DNA from 4 places in the Bacillus jepli genome. Region 4 is predicted to be linked to each of the others. Evidence: riboswitches for the same ligand, from Rfam matches in the RefSeq annotation. Region 4 holds a riboswitch; each other region holds the start of a gene.
What was found. Region 4 has a riboswitch for cyclic di-GMP ahead of ABC371_RS02800 (sensor domain-containing diguanylate cyclase). Riboswitches for the same ligand answer to the same signal wherever they lie in the genome.
Positions count from the first base shown of each region.

Region 1: linked by a shared signal. The riboswitch ahead of ABC371_RS08340 (hypothetical protein) and the one ahead of ABC371_RS02800 (sensor domain-containing diguanylate cyclase) in region 4 are both predicted to bind cyclic di-GMP.
Region 2: linked by a shared signal. The riboswitch ahead of ABC371_RS16475 (putative bifunctional diguanylate cyclase/phosphodiesterase) and the one ahead of ABC371_RS02800 (sensor domain-containing diguanylate cyclase) in region 4 are both predicted to bind cyclic di-GMP.
Region 3: linked by a shared signal. The riboswitch ahead of ABC371_RS14225 (anti-repressor SinI family protein) and the one ahead of ABC371_RS02800 (sensor domain-containing diguanylate cyclase) in region 4 are both predicted to bind cyclic di-GMP.

Region 1 is NZ_JBDFMO010000001.1:1,683,591-1,688,268, reverse strand. Features, by position in the region: gene ABC371_RS08350 (hypothetical protein) at 208-360, opposite strand; gene ABC371_RS08345 (hypothetical protein) at 634-969, opposite strand; cyclic di-GMP riboswitch class I at 1,643-1,728, shown strand; gene ABC371_RS08340 (hypothetical protein) at 2,175-2,408, shown strand; gene ABC371_RS08335 (DUF8042 domain-containing protein) at 2,589-2,930, opposite strand; gene fliT (flagellar protein FliT) at 2,938-3,288, opposite strand; gene fliS (flagellar export chaperone FliS) at 3,288-3,689, opposite strand; gene fliD (flagellar filament capping protein FliD) at 3,709-4,678, opposite strand, start outside.
Region 2 is NZ_JBDFMO010000001.1:3,217,171-3,221,848, reverse strand. Features, by position in the region: gene ABC371_RS16480 (IS1595 family transposase) at 1-26, opposite strand, end outside; gene ABC371_RS16475 (putative bifunctional diguanylate cyclase/phosphodiesterase) at 76-1,662, opposite strand; cyclic di-GMP riboswitch class I at 1,792-1,876, opposite strand; gene ABC371_RS16470 (erythromycin esterase family protein) at 2,229-3,497, opposite strand; gene ABC371_RS16465 (hypothetical protein) at 3,507-3,884, opposite strand; gene ABC371_RS16460 (DUF1292 domain-containing protein) at 3,893-4,156, opposite strand; gene ABC371_RS16455 (hypothetical protein) at 4,491-4,640, shown strand.
Region 3 is NZ_JBDFMO010000001.1:2,782,262-2,786,939, forward strand. Features, by position in the region: gene ABC371_RS14205 (lasso peptide biosynthesis B2 protein) at 1-204, shown strand, start outside; gene ABC371_RS14210 (nucleotidyltransferase domain-containing protein) at 182-1,363, shown strand; gene ABC371_RS14215 (VanZ family protein) at 1,428-1,895, shown strand; gene ABC371_RS14220 (helix-turn-helix domain-containing protein) at 1,949-2,281, opposite strand; gene ABC371_RS14225 (anti-repressor SinI family protein) at 2,411-2,551, opposite strand; cyclic di-GMP riboswitch class I at 2,586-2,675, opposite strand; gene ABC371_RS14230 (YqhG family protein) at 3,054-3,848, opposite strand; gene ABC371_RS14235 (DEAD/DEAH box helicase) at 3,826-4,678, opposite strand, start outside.
Region 4 is NZ_JBDFMO010000001.1:563,255-567,932, forward strand. Features, by position in the region: gene cyoE (heme o synthase) at 170-1,072, opposite strand; gene ABC371_RS02790 (hypothetical protein) at 1,414-1,860, shown strand; gene ABC371_RS02795 (YxcD family protein) at 1,848-2,135, shown strand; gene ABC371_RS02800 (sensor domain-containing diguanylate cyclase) at 2,170-3,360, opposite strand; cyclic di-GMP riboswitch class I at 3,579-3,663, opposite strand; gene ABC371_RS02805 (ABC transporter ATP-binding protein) at 3,943-4,678, shown strand, end outside.

The sequences.
Region 1 (4,678 bases), 1.1 Mb from region 4:
CCACTTTACTTATTATGTTGTGAATGTAAATTTGTAAACAATATGTGTAGGTGTAAAAATATATGCATGTCTATGGTGAATTATGAATGGTAACTGTGTGGATTCTAGGGTGAAAATTGCTTGAAGAATTCTTCAGTAGTAGTATACCCAAAATGTGGGAGGAATATCGGGGGTTTATAAAGAAAATGGAACTGCCTACCTTACAGTTCATATTCTTTTCCTCTTTTTCTTTTTAACCTGTTTCACCGGCTGCTTTTCTGCTTGTTTCCATTTTGGGATTTCTTCCTTTCGTTTACCTAAATAAAACTCGGCAACTGAATAAAACGATGAAAAATCACCAGATAAAACGTCAAAGTCCATGTCTTCTCAGTCCAAATGGAGACAGGTCTTTTCCAGCTTGGACCATTTCCTCTAAGGTTGGGATAAATGGAATTTCCCCTTCTGAATCAAGGTGAATCAAAAAGGATAACCTGAGGCCGGCTGCGCTTATATGGGCAAACAAACGTAAATCCCTCAAAGTGATAGTAGCAAATTTTGAGGGACTTTTCTTTATTTTTATGAATTTAATTAAAGTAAGGGGTGAATTGTCGAAAAAAGATTCTTACTAGTTAACTAAAAGCAAATAATATACGATTATTGTCTCGTTAACCGCTCAATTTCAGTCTCAACTTTGAAGATTCGTTTATTTAAAGCCGAGGTCTGGTTATCAACATATTCTGCAATTTTCTCAGTGAAATTGCCGAGACTTTCAATACTATTTTTTTGTAGTTTTTCTTGACCCACTTTAAGCTCATTTTGGTTTGTCTCTAGTCGATCCAAACGATGATCTATACCGTTTAAACGCACGTCTATACCATCTAACCGTTTGTCTATGCCATCAAATCGCTTGTCCATTCCTTCTAAACGAGTATGAATCGGCTTTAATTCTTCTTTTAAGACTGTGCGTAATAGTTCTTCCATCTCATTCATAACAATTCCTCCTACTTTCAGTATAGCATGAATTTTTACCCTTAATAGATTCGATAGGATCATAATTTGGTGCAAATTCAAACAATTTCTTACTGATGAGAGTGACTCCATCTCTTTTTAAATGAGAGCAAACTTCCATTGGTGTTATTCATCTTGTGGGAATATTGATGACATAAAAAAGTGCGCTTATCTTTAGGTGAAATTGGGAGATTATTCTTAGGAAGCTAAAAGATCTTTATACTTTTATTTTAACACAAACGAAACGTATGTTCTACAAAAAATCTTATCTTTTAAAGTTTTTGATAGGTTTGCAGTAGAAGATGGATTAATTTTATTTAGAAAGAATGCCACCATTTTCAGATGGCATTTTCTACTTTTTCTTATCAAAAAAACATCCCGGCAGCAGGGAGTGATGTATTTAGTGGTGGATGTTACAGAAAGATTTGTATCATAATAGATTTTGGAACATGATATAAAAAGGAATTTATTACGATTTTTTATTTGCTGTGGTGAAAATCTTTTAGCCGACTCAGGCAGGGTCACTAAAGACCCCAATTTTTCGTATAGGTATAATTACCTATTTTAGTCTGATTATACAATATTTTGTCAACTTTTGTTGAAAAAGTACTACTTTCGTTTTATCATTAAAGTAGTGAATTTAAACTATTGACAAAATTGAAAAAGGCAAACTTATTGAAAGGTAAGGACGCAAAGCTTCGGGTCTAAGGTTCTATGAACTAAGATAGCCGAGTTGCCAAAAAAGTCGTGAATAAATATATCGGTTATAGAAATAACCAATTGTTTAATTTATCCACCATTTTTTTGGTGGATTTTTTTTATATTTAATTCAAAGAGACTTTTATAAATGGTTATTACATCAATTTTGATTAATCCGAAAGAAGGTTGAAATAAGGTGAAGACCATTAGTAAAGAACAAGTTTGTTTTAAGTGTAAAGAAGTAAAATCCGTTAATGACTTTTATGAAAAAGGAAATCGCTTTATGAATTGTTCAGAATGTCGTAAGGCTAGATACAATAGAAAAAAATCAATTGAATTTTTATTAAATAAACAGAAGCAAACAAGACAATATGTTTAAGAGTCATCTAAAAATCATATGCAACGTCTGTAAATATAAACTAGTAAGATAGTTAGCTTAGATGTAGGCTATTCTAGCCATAACTTCTATAAAAAAGGGGATGTTTATCTTGACCGTATTATTTGGAACTGTTGAATATTTTGAAAAAGAAATAGAGATTCAAATGTCTAATGGACAATTGCAAAATTTGACTACTAGTAAAAGTTTAGAATTTGCCTATTCATCGGTAAAAAGTGAAATTACGGATGTTTTTATATGTAGTGATAAATTACGGAAGGATTTATTGGTGAATCTTGAAAAAGCATTAGAAATGGTAAGTGGATCTATGGTGGGTGTTGATTAAAGATTAAATATATTCTGTTGAAGCGGAATTAAACGTTCTTATGATATGTCTCCAGGTGAAAAAATTACCCCTACCCGTAAATATTACTATTCCTCTTCTCAAATAGAAACACCTGAGCTTAGCCCGGGTGTTTCCCTTATTGTATGACATATATTGATAATTGATCTTGAATGCTTTCTTTCACGCTAGGAAAGCGGGATAAATATTGGATTTGATTAACTGTTGTTTTTGGGGTTCATTTTCATATAAGTCTTCTAGTTTTGATATTTCCGTAATAACGCCATTAAAGGAAAGGATAGAAGTAACAACCTCTTTTTGATCTTTAAACAAAGAAAGTAACTGGTCACTTGTTTGATAAATACTAGATAAAGCTGCAAAAATATCAACTAATACCTGGTCCGCATTACTACGAGATATATCTTCAAAACTACTTACTACATATTCAAATCCCTCTTCTACCGTACCAAGCAACTCATAATATCTTTGAAGGACATCGTATTGTTCTAAACTAAGTTGTAACATATTTCACCTATTTTCTTTTATCAAAAAACATCCCGTCAGCTGGAGCTGATTGATAGGGATTGATGTATTTAGTGGTGGATGTCTTCCGTGTTTTTTGATTCGCGATGTCCTGTTGGATTTCTTTTTTTAGTGTATCTAACTTGCCATCAATGAAGACATTCATTTGGACAATTTCAGCACCGAGTTTACGCTGTTCCTCTGTATAAGGAGGTTTGACGTCCGACATAAGTTGCTCCCGCTCGTCAAGAAACTTCGTAATAGATTCAATGAGTTCATCACGTTTTTCCTGCTCGACAGGCTGAGTCAACAAACTGTGTAGTTCCTTCGTGATGCGATAGAGCTCTACTACCGGATTCACTAAATCTGTCCACCTTGTGCATGCTGGCGCTGACGGTTCACCTGAATAACTTCTTTCCAAGTGTCTCGGAATTCAGTCACAAGTCCTTCAACCTCTGCTATAATGTCAAGGTCATTATTAAGATTGGCTTCCATCAAACGACGGTTCATGTAATCATACATCGCCAACATGTTTTTAGACACTTCCACATCCATGTTTAACGTAACCATGAACTCACGGATAATGTTTTGCGCCTTTTGAAGATTTGTATTTTTTTCTTGTATATTGTTTTCCTCAATTGCTTTACGACTAAGCTTTATAAATTTCAAGCAACCATTGTAGAGCATTAACGTAAGCTCACCTGGTGTTGCAGTCGTAACTGAATTTGATTGATATGCTTGATATGGATTTCCGATTGCCATTTACGTTACACTCCTTTTATTAACCACTAAAGAAATTCTGCATGAGGTATGCAGATTGTTGATTCGCACGTTGGATTGCTTTTTCCATTGCTGTGAATTGGCGCCAGTAGCGATCTTCGATTTGAACCAGTCGGTCTTCGAAACGGTCGATACTGTCTTTCAAACTATCAAGGTTTTTACCAATCGTGTACTTCTGTGTGGTCCAAGTGGATTTACCTGCACGTTCACTCACCTTGTCCATCGTTGCAGTTAAACTATCATATAAGCGATTAATGAGACCTTTTTCAGCATAAGTACTCCCATCTGCTGTGAACAGCTTTTCTACTGCTTCTGGATCTTTTTCAATCGCTTCTTTTAGCTTCGCTTTATCAATCTCCAGCTTTCCACGATCTAAATAATTTGCAGTGGTTTTTATCCCAATACTAGCTAATTGATTGAAAGCAGTATCCATTGACAGATTCGTAACTGGCGTATACAAATCCATTCGAAATTGATTTAATCCACTAGATAAAATTGAATCACGTCGAATCAACCCACTTTTAGCCTTTTCCTCCCAAAGCTCAGCTTCTTTATCTGATAAAGCTTCACGTTCTTCACTTGAAAGAGGTTGATAGCTACGGTACCGCTCCTCATTCAACTTTTCATTAATTTTTTGAATGGTTTCATTATATTTTTCGACAAAATTAACAATATTGTCCAAAACGGTCTCTGAATTAGTTGTGACCCCAATCGTGACTGGAGAATCATTAGCCGGATCAATTGAATCAAAGGTATCCTTTAATGTAAAGTTAACCCCATTTATCGTAAAATTGTTAGAATATCGTTGAGTTTCTAATCCATTAATGGTAAACACCGCATTGTTTCCACCCGTTTCGGTAGAAGTACTAAACTGCAGAACATTATTCAGAAAATCTCCTGTGAATTTGATTTCCTCGCCATTTTTATTAAAATCACCGGTTTGTGAGCGTGTTAACGTAACTTGTCCAGTA
Region 2 (4,678 bases), 2.7 Mb from region 4:
AACTCTTTATAGATGTCTTTCCACATAGTTGAATGCCTCCTGAAACCGTATTATATCAACGTTCTACTAATATGGTCAAGAAAGCAACAATCTATACGAAAACAGCCTCTTCAAATAATGGATGGAAGAATAACCCGTCCCGAAATCGTCTAACGATAGTGAAATGCCCATCGCTTTTATTTGCTCAATTTGATCCTGAACAACACTTGTTTCTTGTAACAAGGTACCTTCTGTGAGCTCAATTTCCAGATGCTTTGAATTGATATGATACCTATTAATTGTCGTTTTTAACGTACTAATTAATGAGCTTTTTAAAAAGTCCTTAGCTGATAAATTAAATGAAACCGTGTTAAATTGAATGCCTCGTTTTTCCCATTGACCAACTTGCTTACATACCGTATCAATAACAAATTCTGAGAGTTCACGGTGAAAATTACTTTCTTCGGCAATCGTGATAAATTCCATCGGTGAAACTTCTCCCCAAAGTGGGTGTTTCCAACGGATAAGTGCCTCTGCACTCGTTGCTTTTTGCGACTTAACATCCACTTTTGGTTGGTATTCGATATACAATTCACCATTCTTAATCGCACTCTGTAAATCTGTCTCTAATTGAAAGGTTTTAAACGATTCAATATTCATATTTGCAGCATATAATTGATAGTTTGCTACACCATGCTTTTTCGCTCGTTTTAATGCGGTGTTTGCATTTTTTATAAGCTCAACCTTATTTTCTCCGTCATCCGGATAAATACTAATTCCAATGCTAGCTGTAATTCGAATCGAATAATCCTGAATTTGAAGAGGAGCTTGAATAATATCAATAATCTCTTTCGCATGACTCATGTACTCTTCATTCTTCATTGAGCATTCTACAACAGCGTACCATTCATCCCCTTGAGAACGGAAAAGGAAAACACCTTTATTTAGGTATTTTTCAAGTTTAGTAGATAATTGCTTAGAAGCTTCGTCCGCTATTTTAAATCCTAATGTATTATTAATACGGCTAAACCCATCTAAATTCACACAAAACAAAGCAAATCTTTCTCTCTTAGTTTTGTATCTTTCAATGACCTCTTGTATATGATTACTTCCATTTAAAAAGTTTGGTAGATTCGTCAGTTCATCGTGAGTGGTGATAAAATTTATTTTCTGTTCTAGTTGCAAAGCGTTGGTGCAATCTTCTATTACACCTACAATTTTTTCAATATTCCCTTCCTCGTCATCAACGGCGACTGTCGTTTCATTAATCCATTTAACCGTACCAGTTGGGGTTATAATTCGGTACGTATGTGTATTTTTACCTTCTTTGGTTAATCTCCCATAGATTGCTGAAAAATCTAAGGTTCCCTCTTTATACCAAAGAGATTTCCAATAGTCGATTGTTAATTCTTCTTTTGTAATTTCCAAGATTTCTTCTATTCTTCTAGAAACATAAACAATTTCTCTCTTTTTAAGATCAACTGTAAATAAAGCCAAACCTAATTGGTTCGAAATAACTCGATAATAATCGAGCCTTTCATTTTCATTAAATGTTATTGCGATGTCCTCTACAAATGTTTCCATACTGCTAGTTGAAAGACTTTCATAATAAGCATCAATTACCTTTTTTCTCTTTAAATCAACTTCATGGTGTTTTTTTCGTAGTCGATCGAATAATTTCATTTTTTCCACCCCCAGGAAAATCTAGAAGTTCTTCTTTTCTGATTAAATTTCGTTGGTTTCATTCAAATTTCATTTATAATAAAAAAGAAACTCCACCGAAAAACGGGAGTTTCCTTTTCTCTCCATCATTTCGGTAACCCGACTACCATAGCATGAGTGCTTTAGGCTCGTGGCTTTGCGTCCCTATCTTTTGATAGGTTTGCCTTTATCGATGTAATACTTATTGACTATATGTATTACTTTAGTACTAACTAATAATATTAGAAAAATATTATATATTCAACAGCTTTTGACAAAATACCATTTAAATGCAAAATGACTCTCTATTCTTCTTAGAATACCCCAAATAATTTCCAGTATCTGAGCTTTTTATCACATTGTTTTGATAATTTATGAAAATCTTAAGGGAGGCAGGATTAGGGGTAGGTTGAGTAGAAGAGCCCGCCCTAGAAAATCTAACGCTTACAACGCTAGGTGTCGAGCGAGCAAGAATCTCAGGAGTTTTTAGCTTAGTTTAGCACCTATTTGCATTCATCCCATCAGTATGGAAATCCTGCTGAATTTGATTAAATTAACACGCCTGTTACTTCAAGTGGAGTTAAAGCATTTGTGTGATTTACAAATATAAACGCATCATAACGTTCAGAGATGACCGATTGAACATAGTTCCCATAATGTTCATATTGTGGATAATAGACAACGCCAATCGCGCGATGACCAATTGAGTTATCAAATAAATATCTGTTTTTATCCGTAAAAATTAGGAGTTTATCGTAATTTCCCGCTTTATAAAGTAGGTCTTCCCAACTTCCTGTAGTTGCGGGAGGTGTATTCATTTTTTGAAAGTTTACACCCCACTCAATAGCTGCAATAACCGTACCATGATGTGTACCGAAACCAACAATATATACGTTTTCAGAACCGACCTGCTCCCTCAAAAGTTGTCCGACATTTACAAGTCCTTCATTCGCCATATCTGTTGCACGTGCATCCCCAACATGTGTGTTGTGTTCCCAGATGATTCCTTTGGATTGTTGGTGATAAAAGGAATCTATTTTATGGATCACCTCAACCATGTGACGGTCTCTGATATTCCATGATTCATTGTCCTTCGTTATCATTGTTGTATAGTAGTTTTCAGCATTAGCCGTGATAAGTGCGTTTACCTCTACGTTTAAACTACTTTCTTCTGAATCATGATAGGTATGTTTGTTTACACTTATTTCCGATAATAGTTTTGTGACTTCTTCATGACAGCCTTCGGAATAAAACGTAGATGACAATGCATACTTTTCTGCTTCACGATTAAAGGGTTCAAAACACGCGAACGCCTTTCTCGCGACCTCGAGATCAGGAGAGTTGCGTTTTTCTAAATACTTTAGAATTTCATCCATGGATTCCCATAAACTATAGATGTCAATTCCATAAAAGCCAACCTTTTTTTCACTCGTTTTATCGTGATTATATTCTTTTAGCCATTCAATTAAGTCAATGATTTCTTCATTTGCCCACATCCATGTTGGCCAACGTTTAAATGTCAAAAGGACATCACGAGCATTGTTATATTTAGCTGAATACCCTTTGATATAGCGATTGACCTCTTGGCATGCTGGCCAATCACCTTCCACAGCTATAAAAGTAAAATCTTTTTCAACAATTAATTTTTTGGTAAGTTCCTTTCGAATTTGGTAGAACTCAGACGTACCATGTGAGGATTCCCCCAACAAAATGAATTTCTCATTTTTAATAGAAGTAACAAGTTGTTCTAGGTCCTCCTTCAGATTTCTAATTGGAATAGAATGTTGTTGTATCGCTTGTATCATTTTATCTACCATATGAACCCCTCAGTTTTTGTATTCTGCATTATACGAATTCTCACCCGAATGAACAGAAAGAAGAGTATCCGCATATCCAACCAATCGGTTTACAAGCTCATCAGCAATTGCATAAACAAGGTGATGAAGTGACGAATGATGTAAAGCAGGGTCATCAAATATGATGGTGGTATTTATGAAGATTTCCTGTGTATCTAATAAGTTATAGTGAATAATCACCTTACCAGCCGCACCACCGGTAGTCGGATCTTGATAGCTCGGTAAAAAAACATACCATTCCTCTGCAGAAGGAGATCGAAAATTTTTGGTAAAGGTCAAACCTTTCATTTCTTCCTCTATTTGTATCCTCATTTGAGGATCCATAACGTCAAAGATCTTATTTTCCATAATGAATCTTACTCCGCTGGATTAGCATCAACAGCTATCTCATACGCATCTAGTACCATGTCACGTTCGGATGAATCGTTAATTCCTGTTAAAAACTGACCATCCTCCGTATTCTCCACTAGCATGACAATTGTGTGGTCTTGATCCTGTTCAGAGCGTAACAATGCATATGTTTTGTCCTTCATATCAAATAAGGCTTCAATAGAAAACTCTTTTTCATCCCCATTCTCATCCAAAACCACAATTTTATCCCGATACACATCACTATTCATGAACACACCTCCTGTAATTTGCATTCATATCTTTTCCTAAACGATAGAAATTACTTAAAAAACTACTGTATAAACCAAGTTATTTCCAAACTAAAGAAAATAAGCAATCTCCATATTGAAGTATCGAGATGAGATGACATGAATCACACTGCAGAAGGAATTTTTTAATGGGAATAAAAAGAGCTTTAAACTCACATCGTAAAATTGAATCATTAAAACAACCTACTCATCTAACCCCGCTCCCCATTTTGATTTGTCTAATCAAGAAAAAGGTATTAAAACACTATATTCAAATGATAAAAGTAAGGAATAGGAACCATAGGGGGTAACCGAATTGAAATACATAAAAATAAACACAGCAAAAGGAATTAAGGCAAACCAAGAAATTGTTGAGTTCAAACAAATTCAACAAGAAGAAGATACTTCAACAGAAAGTCAAATTGTAAGAGATTATGATAGAGCATGGGAAGATGACCGCATTTAAAAGTGCCCTTTTCCCTTGTATTTGTTTTTCAAAACATA
Region 3 (4,678 bases), 2.2 Mb from region 4:
CGACAAATAGAGAGTACCCTTTATCTTGGTACTGCAAGGGATGAGAAGGGGAGTATGATTGCTCACGCTTGGTTAAGAAGTGGAAGCTTTTATGTGTCGGGTTCAGAAGGAATGGAAAAATTTGCGGTTGTTGGCATGTTTGCAAAAAGAGTTCGTAATAATGGGGTCAAGGGAGATCGAAATGAACAACATTTATCAACTTGATGTTACAAAGGTTCCTAAAGAACTTACCTTTCTATTAGATATTATTAAAATGGAAACCGTAACTGATATTACGGAAAAATATAAGAAATCCCTTGATCAAATGGACTGGGAACACTTTCTTAAATTGATTCTTCACCACCGTCTATATCCACTTTTATATTCAAAGATTAAAGTATTAGAAGAGAGTAAGGTCCCAACGAAAGTCGTAAATTCGATTTCGCATTATTATCAAAAAAATACGTTTCAGATGCTGCATCTTTGTGGACAAATGGAGTATGTGAGTAGATTGTTTATATCAAATGGAATCTCTCCTTTGTTTTTAAAAGGTCCCGTACTTGCTACAGACCTTTATGGTGATATTTCTCTACGTACTTCTGGAGATATAGATGTTCTTATTCCGATCGAAGACTTAGAAAGAGCTGAAGAGCTTCTTAGTGAAGAAGGGTACATAAAGGATGAATATATTCAATCCGTTCTGAATGATTGGAAGTGGCGACATCATCATTTTACTCATTTTCATCCGAAAAAGAGGATAAAGCTTGAAATCCATTGGAGGCTAAACCCAGCTCCAACAAAAGAGCCTAGTTTTCAAGAATTATGGAACAGAAAAAGAGTAAGCACGATTACGAAGTATCCAGTTTATATTTTAGGTAGTGAGGACTTGTTTTTCTTTTTAATAACGCATGGAGCTAGGCATGGTTGGTCAAGGTTACGCTGGTTATTCGATATCCATATGCTTGTTCAAAAAGATCTTCATTGGTCAACACTTCGAAATTTAGTACAAAAATATAAAACTACACATCTAGCAGGGCAAACCTTGATTCTTTCGGCTAATTTATTGAAAACAAAAATAACGAAAGAGATGAAGCCGTTCATCAAAAGTACCCGAAGTCAATTGTTGGCCCAGCAAGCAATCTTTTATATTGAGAGAATGATAAATTTACATACAGAACCAGTCCCCCAGGATATTTCAAAATATCATTCACGCCATTTATTTTCACTTATGTCAATCCAACAAAAGTTTATGTTTATTTTAAGTACATTGCATCCTTATTATATGGACAAGGAAACATTGCCATTACCTAAGAAACTGCATTTCTTGTACTTTCCATTACGGCCGTTTCTATTATTATGGAGAAGAGGGAGTAGGCAAGTTTAAATGAATAGGAATCAGGACATGATTATAACGAAGTATATTGTTTGAGGGTAAAGGTAGGTTTTTTATGCACTTATATATCATTCGCTTTATTTTACGAATATTACCAGTTGTATATATGCTTTGGATATGGTTACAATCAAGTCATTTTAATCCTAGCAAATTAGAGGGTATTCATGTTCAGATTGGCTTACCAATCTATTTAATGCTAGGTGCAGCACTAGAAATTGGTCACTTATTTCAGTTTGCTATTTTGTATGCCTTATTAGTGATGGCTTTCCTGACCTTTAGAAAGCTTTCACTCAAGATAGAAATTCTTCTTTTTGTAATCGCTGTTTTATATGGTGCGTTAGATGAAATCCATCAATATTATGTTCCGTTCAGATCCTTTTCGGTTACCGATTTAATAAAAGATACGATAGGCGTCGTTGTTGTTTCATATATCATCCACAAAAAGTATTTTAATCACAAACAATCAAGGATAGGGAAATTTTTAAGAGGAATTACCGAACTTAAAAAGAATTTCTCCATATAAAATAAAAAAGCCCTTCAAGAGATGAATTTTTTTCACCTTCCTGAATTGCTTTTTTATTTGTTATTGGTATTTTTCCATTTGTTAAATTCTAAGAATGCCTTAAATTCATCCTTTGATACTCCAGATTTCATTGCTTCCTGTACAAGTTGTGCCCAATCAGAATCAAGATCTTCTATTTGAACTTCGTGATCCTCATTATGGAGTAGAGTATTCACTGATACCCCAAGGACCGCAGAGATTTTCTCTAAAAATTGAATAGAAGGATTTGATTGAAGGTTGCGTTCGATTGAACTTAAATAAGATTTTGCAACCCCTGCTCTTTCAGCCAATTCGGATAAGGATAATTTTCTTTGCAAACGGTATTCTTTGATACGTTGACCAATCATAAAATCCACCTTCCTCCATTTATGATTATAACATAAAATGAAGAAAATTGTTTTGTATGACGAACGATTTAATCAAAAATATTGCAAAAAAATGTGTTTTCTTGAAGTAGGAGTGGGTTTCTCTGTTCTTTATCCAATCATAGTGTTAAGTCCGTCAGCTTTTTCTGCAAAGAACGCTTTGATTTCATTCACACTAATGCCCATATCTAGTGCTTCTAAAATTAGGTCTACCCATTCCTGATCAAGTGTTTCGTTTTCTACTTTTACCATACTTTTTAATACCCTCCCAAAATACATTAGTATTCCAGGCAGTCCAGCCATCATAATTGAAATCTCCAACCTTAGACCTGTGACTTTGCGTCCCAATTTTTCAAAAGGTTTGCCTTTGTCTGTTCGAAGCTAAGCTGACTGACCTAAAACGATAGTCCATATATGTATAGAACCTTAGTATTACATTTAGAAGTATAAAACATGGGAATTGATGTTTCTGTAAAAAACTGTCGATGTCAAAATATTTACAAAATACAAATAACTAAACGGGTGAGCTATCGAAATATGGTTATTTTTTCCTGTATTTGTAGAATTAACTCGAAAGATAGGGAGAAAGGCCTATGATTTGTTAACTAGTTAGAAGGTGTGGTTAATGTATAACGAAATTCTAACACGATTTTTTGTAATTTTTTCAATGAAATGCAAGGTATTTGTCGAACGATTTTTTAGAAGAAAGCCTAAAAAAATGTAACCTACCCCCAAAAATGAGGATAGGCCTATTTCAGATCGCGTTTTGACAAAGATAAAACAATCCTCCATTGATTATTTCGACAAGAACTCTCGGTTCGTATTGATCCTTAAGGGCTTCTTTTTCAATTTCATAGCTTTCAGGTTTTTCGTCGATTCCCTCATAAAAGGCATCTAACAAAGCTAAATCCTCATCCCAACGTTGTCTCGCTTCATCTGCCCATGCATGATCCTGTGATTCAACGAAGCCTCTCACATATTGTTGAAGACGATTGACACCACTTTGCGGCTTCACAAGTGGTGACATCGTGTACGTTAAATCAGGAATTTTTGGTGTGAGTGGTAGTTCCTCTAGTTTTTCCTGAAAGTCCTCAACAATGATTCCGTTGATTAGCTGTAAGCCCAGTGACATTAACACATCACGCTTACGGTCACTTTTATAGGAAACCTTCACATTTAACCCAAGCCATGGGAAAAGGGGTGTATTTCCTTGAGCACCCGGGGGCTTTTGCTGATACAATCGAATATAGCTTGCTAGCTTTTTTGTTGATTCAAAAATTTGATGTAAGCGGGGAGCCCCGAAATGGATAAAGTCACCCTTTACATTGTCAGGCGTTTGGTCCCGGTCCGTAATTAACGTTAGCTTCATTGGATTCGGTTCTCCGCCTGTTTTTTCAACATATGTCCAATAAAAGGGGCGGTTCATGAGTTGCTTATCCAAATCAATTGTCAATTGCACGGACATATATCCTGGATGTCGTACAAGAATTTCACAATGATTTGATACAAAATATTTCTCTAGAAAATTAACGATTTCCTGTTGCTGCACGCTGCTCACCACCGTTTTGTTCTTCAAAGCTAATAATCGACGTTAAATTTTCCATTTTAATTCTCATTTCACCCTCACTCCGAGACCGAAGCATGATGTCTTGAATGTGATCTTCAATATTACCAAGATCGAGCCTTGTTAAAATATCGTCTAATTGACCGATGACACGTTCAAACAGATTAATTTTTTCATATAATAGCTTTAAAATATGCTCTTCAACCGTGTTCTTTGTTGCGAAATTATAGATATGAACATCTTTTTCCTGACCAAGACGATGAATACGCCCAATGCGCTGTTCAAGTCTCATTGGATTCCAAGGAAGGTCATAATTGATTATATGGTTACAGAATTGCAGGTTAATCCCTTCGCCACCAGCCTCAGTTGCAATCAAAACCTGGAACTTACCTTTAAATAATTCTCGCATCCAATCCTTTTTCCCACGCTTGAATCCACCTCTAAATGGAACAGATGATATTCCATTTTGCTGCAGGAACCATTGCAAGTACAATTGCGTCGCACGATATTCGGTAAAAATGATGACTTTATCATCAATTTGTTTGATTAATTCCACTGCTTTCTCAGCCTTTGAATTTTGCGTGACCTGTTCGACCTTTTTCATGAGTCCCATCACTATATCCTCAGGTGCCGCGGCACTGCCATCCTCATTCTTCTTCTCAAGCATCTTTTTCAATGTAAAATAGACGGCCTCCCGACTACTGCAAGCCTCTCTTTGCAAAGTTAGAATGGAGAACATACTGGACGCAAAGCCTGACAAACTAGACCTATAGGCAGAAATCGCATCATATAGCTCCTGTTCAGTCTCTGAGAAC
Region 4 (4,678 bases):
GTTGGTGGCACTCTGAACCACCTTGAGGGTTCACACTTTCCTTTTATTAGGAGGCAGATGGTGCTCTAGACCGCTTTCTACTGAAGCATCCTCTATCGCCCTTCAACAGCTGTATAAAAAACGAAAAAAACCCCGCCACATCAATAATGCAGCGAGGTTTCAATTGATTTCACCCAAGATACTTTGGCAATGTAACAATGACCATTAATAGGAAGATAATTAAGATATAGTTCACGGAATAAAGGAAATTCCAGCGAGCCCATTTTATATCATCCTTGACAGAAAAACCTTTAATACTCAAGATGATCCACCCGATATTAAGCAAAGTCGCAAGGACGACAAAAACCTTTCCTAGTTCGCCTAAAAAGAAGGGTAGTGGAAACAGACAAATAACCCAGAACAGAAAATGTTTCTTCGTTACCTCAAACCCCCGAACGACCGGGAGCATCGCAACGTTTGCAGCCTTATATTCGTCATACTTTCTTATCGCAATTGCATACGTATGCGGCATTTGAAACACAAATAAAATCAAAAAGAGCACAATTGGGACAGTATGATCAATCGGTGCAACAGCAGCCCAGCCCATTAATGGAGAAACGGCGCCTGATACACTCCCAATCACAGTATTTATCGTAAATCTGCGCTTGGACCACATTGTGTACAATATGACATACGTGAACCAGCCCACAAACGTAAAAAAGACGGCTTCATAGGTGGTGAAAAGTAGAGAAACGAATCCTAATACTGTACAAATAATGCCTAAAGCCAATACAAAGTTCAATGAAAAATGACCAGTTACAGTTGGTCGTTTTTTTGTACGGTCCATGACTGTGTCGATGTCAACATCATACCAATTGTTTATGATTAGAGCCCCCGCCATAACGAGCGTACTTCCAACCATTGTATATAGAAACAATCCTAAATTTTCCTGAAATGATGCACCCGTAAAATAAATGGCTAACCAAAATCCTGAAAACACAGGTAGAACATTCGCTAGTAAAACTCCTGCCTTAAAAAGGGATTTAAGATCAGCTATGAGGGATGTTTTTTGTAACTGCACTTCTGTTTTCATTATATATCCTCTTTCCTGCCTTCTATTCCTACAAATATACTATACCATTTTTATAGCCCTTAGGATAAGAAAACCATCTTTTACCTGCGTCTATAGTGAAAACGACCTGAAAAGGGATTTTTTATATCAACTCTTTATTTTAAATTTCTATTGAAAAACTTTTAGCCTTAATGATTTTGTTACAATTTACCAACATCATTTTTATCCATAAAATGAAACCTTCCCCCTTTATCATCGTATATAAAGTAGAAAACTGAGGAAGGTGAATTACAAGAGAATTTCACGATATTAGGTTATAATAGTAAAAATATCAATACTAACTTATGGAGGTACACATTTATATGAAAAAGGTTTTAGCGGCTATGGTAGCACTTACTCTGATTCTTTCGCCACTTGGAAACTTTGTCTTCCAAGACCAAACAACAACTGTTGAAGCAAAAGGCTATAAGTCAGGTAAGAGAGGGTTTAATAATAATATAGGAAACACAAATAAATCCAACTTCCAACAACAACAAAAGAAAAAGGCAGATAATAATGTGACAAACAAGTCTACTACTACAAATCCTAAAGGTGGATTCATGTCTGGTGGATTAATGAAAGGCCTTATGCTTGGTGGACTTGCAGGGTTCCTGTTTGGTGGTCTTCTAGGTGGAATGGGAATGCTCGGCTCATTTTTAGGATTAATGATTAACGTTATAGCGATTTATGTTCTGATTGTCATCATTCGTAAAATCTTCGTGATGATTAGAGATCGTAAGAAAAATGAGGCAGACCCATGGAGACGTTAATTCTTTCTGAACAAGAAATTATTAATGCGGTTTGTGTTTATATTGGCTTGAAAAAACAAGTAAAGCCAGAAGAAGTCGAAGTAGAGCTTATGTATGATGATGACTACGGGTTCTCCGCTGAAGCATATGTCAACGATCGCAAACAGGTTCTCATCATGGCAAACCTAATCGAAGCGATTCGTTTATGGCTTGGAGAATTTCTGAATCGAGACCCATATGCAGGAATCAAGCTTGTATTAGACGATGAAGAAGGCATCATTGCCCATATTAACTAAAATTAAAAAAGCTCATCCAAATGGATGAGCTTTTTTAATTCGCCACGACTATTCGATTTTTTCCATTCTCTTTTGCAGCGTAAAGGGCTTGATCTGCTGCCTTCTTCAACGCATCCACAGTTGTTCCATTATACGGATAGACACCAACACCAGTGCTGATTGAAACGGTGATTTTTTCATCATCAACGATGAGTGGGTGTTCCGAGTAATACTCGTTTAACTTATAGTAGATGTCCTTCACACCCAAATCAATGCGGGTTTTAATAAGAATCATGAACTCATCCCCCGCATATCGATAGCCTTCCATCTTATCATTGCAAAGTGTTTTCATGCCGTCTGCAAGTATTTTTAAATATAAATCACCCGCATCATGGCCGAAGCGGTCATTTACTTGCTTTAAATCATCAGAATCGATCATCATAACTGTAATCTCGCCATCATCATTTCGAATTAATTGTCCTAAATCCTCATGGAAAGCACGATGGTTTTTTAAACCTGTTAATTCGTCTGTGCGGGACATTGTGTAAATTTTTCCGTATAATCGTGCTGTTTCAATCGAATTGATAACTTGAGCACCGATCATTTGCAAAAGGTCCTCGTGTTCCTTCCGATAGGCGAAATCCCTATAGCTTTGTGCTGAAATGACACCTTTTACTTGATCATCCATCACAACTGGTACGAATAAACAAGACCTTGTGTCTTGCTCTCCTTCTCCCATTTTCGTATCATACTCAATGTTTTGATTTCGATGCTTGAGGTGAACGATTTCTCGTGTTTTTATAACCTTTGATGTGTAATTTTCACCAAACTCCACGGTACTTGGTGGGGCAGGTTCACCGTTATCCATAATAAAAATCATTTGAATTTGTGCATCACCAGGATTGTGCAGGGCAATATAAAACGAGTCCGTTGGCATAACGCGTGATACCATCTCGTAGGACTTTTGAAGAAGAACGCTTTCATTTAAAGTTTTGCTGCAAATTTGGGCAAATTCATGAAGGATACGGTAATGCTTGTTCATCCAATGCATATTTTCCATTTGTTCGTTCATTTGTTGGAGTTGGGTTAAAAGGGTGCTAGTAATCTTTTGTTCCTCTTGTTCCTGACCAATCTCGTCAAAAAAGCTACGAGTTTCGTCAGAAATCAGGTTCTTTTCGAAACCAACCTTTTCGACTAATTCACTCAGTTTTCTTAGTACGTTCAGATTCTGGATGGTTTTCTTCATGCATAATCACTTCCAAATTTTTTTAAAGAATGTTCAAAAAACCGGTTGAAAATGGCACTGGTCATGGCGTTTCGTCGACGCGGTCCTTTTCCCCTTCCTTTTGAACATGCTAATTTATCCAAAAATCTAGTAAAATAGTAACAACAATATACTTAATGGTATAAAAAAAAAGACTAATCACACACCGATTAATCTTCGCTCTTACGATACGAGTTTTACTCGGCAACTGGCTGGCATGTCCAACTGGACTAAGCCCCTATAGTTTTGCGTCTTCATCTTTCAATGAATTTGCCTTTCCTTTATACAATTATCTTTAAAGAAAGATTATTTCAAATTGTACTATAATTATATTTCTATTTTCACATTTGGTCAATGAAATTAACCTCACCTTTTTCTAAAAATGTTAATTTATTCCTACTACCAATTTACTAGATTCTTTTTTCGGTCTATATACGATCACTCCATTTATATTTTTACACTTGACTTTATGAATGTTATTGAATTTTTTGCCGATTCGTGTATAATTATGCCGGATTACACAAAAACTATTACCTTATTTTATATAGAAAGAAGGGGGTTGCTATGACCAGTATACCTATTATCCAATTTAAAAATGTGACGAAACAATATGACAATGACCCACCTGTCCTTAACAATGTCAGCTTTGAAATTGAAAGAGGAAAGTTTTATACCCTTCTTGGTCCATCCGGATGTGGAAAAACAACGATTTTGCGTTTGATCGCAGGATTTATCGAACCCTCAGATGGAGAGGTTTATTTTAATGGCAAAAAAGTAAACACCACACCTGCCAATAAGCGTCAGGTTAATACAGTGTTTCAGGATTATGCTTTATTTCCACATCTTAATGTATATGAAAATGTTGCCTTTGGCTTACGAATAAAAAAAATGAAGCAATCTGAAATCGATAAAAAAGTGAAAGAAGCCCTAAGCTTTGTCAATCTTACTGGCTATGAAAACCGCGAAATTAGAGAAATGTCGGGTGGTCAAAGACAACGTGTGGCAATTGCTCGAGCGATTGTGAACGAGCCTGAGATTATTTTATTGGATGAGCCATTGTCAGCACTTGATTTAAAGCTCCGTACAGAAATGCAATATGAACTCCGTGACCTTCAAAAGCGACTTGGTATTACCTTTATCTTTGTCACACATGACCAAGAGGAGGCACTTGCTATGTCTGATGAGATATTTGTATTGAATAAAGGAGACATACAACAAAGTGGCACCCCTATCGATATATATGACGAACCCATCAATCGCTTTGTCGCTGATTTTATCGGAGAATCGAATATCGTAAAAG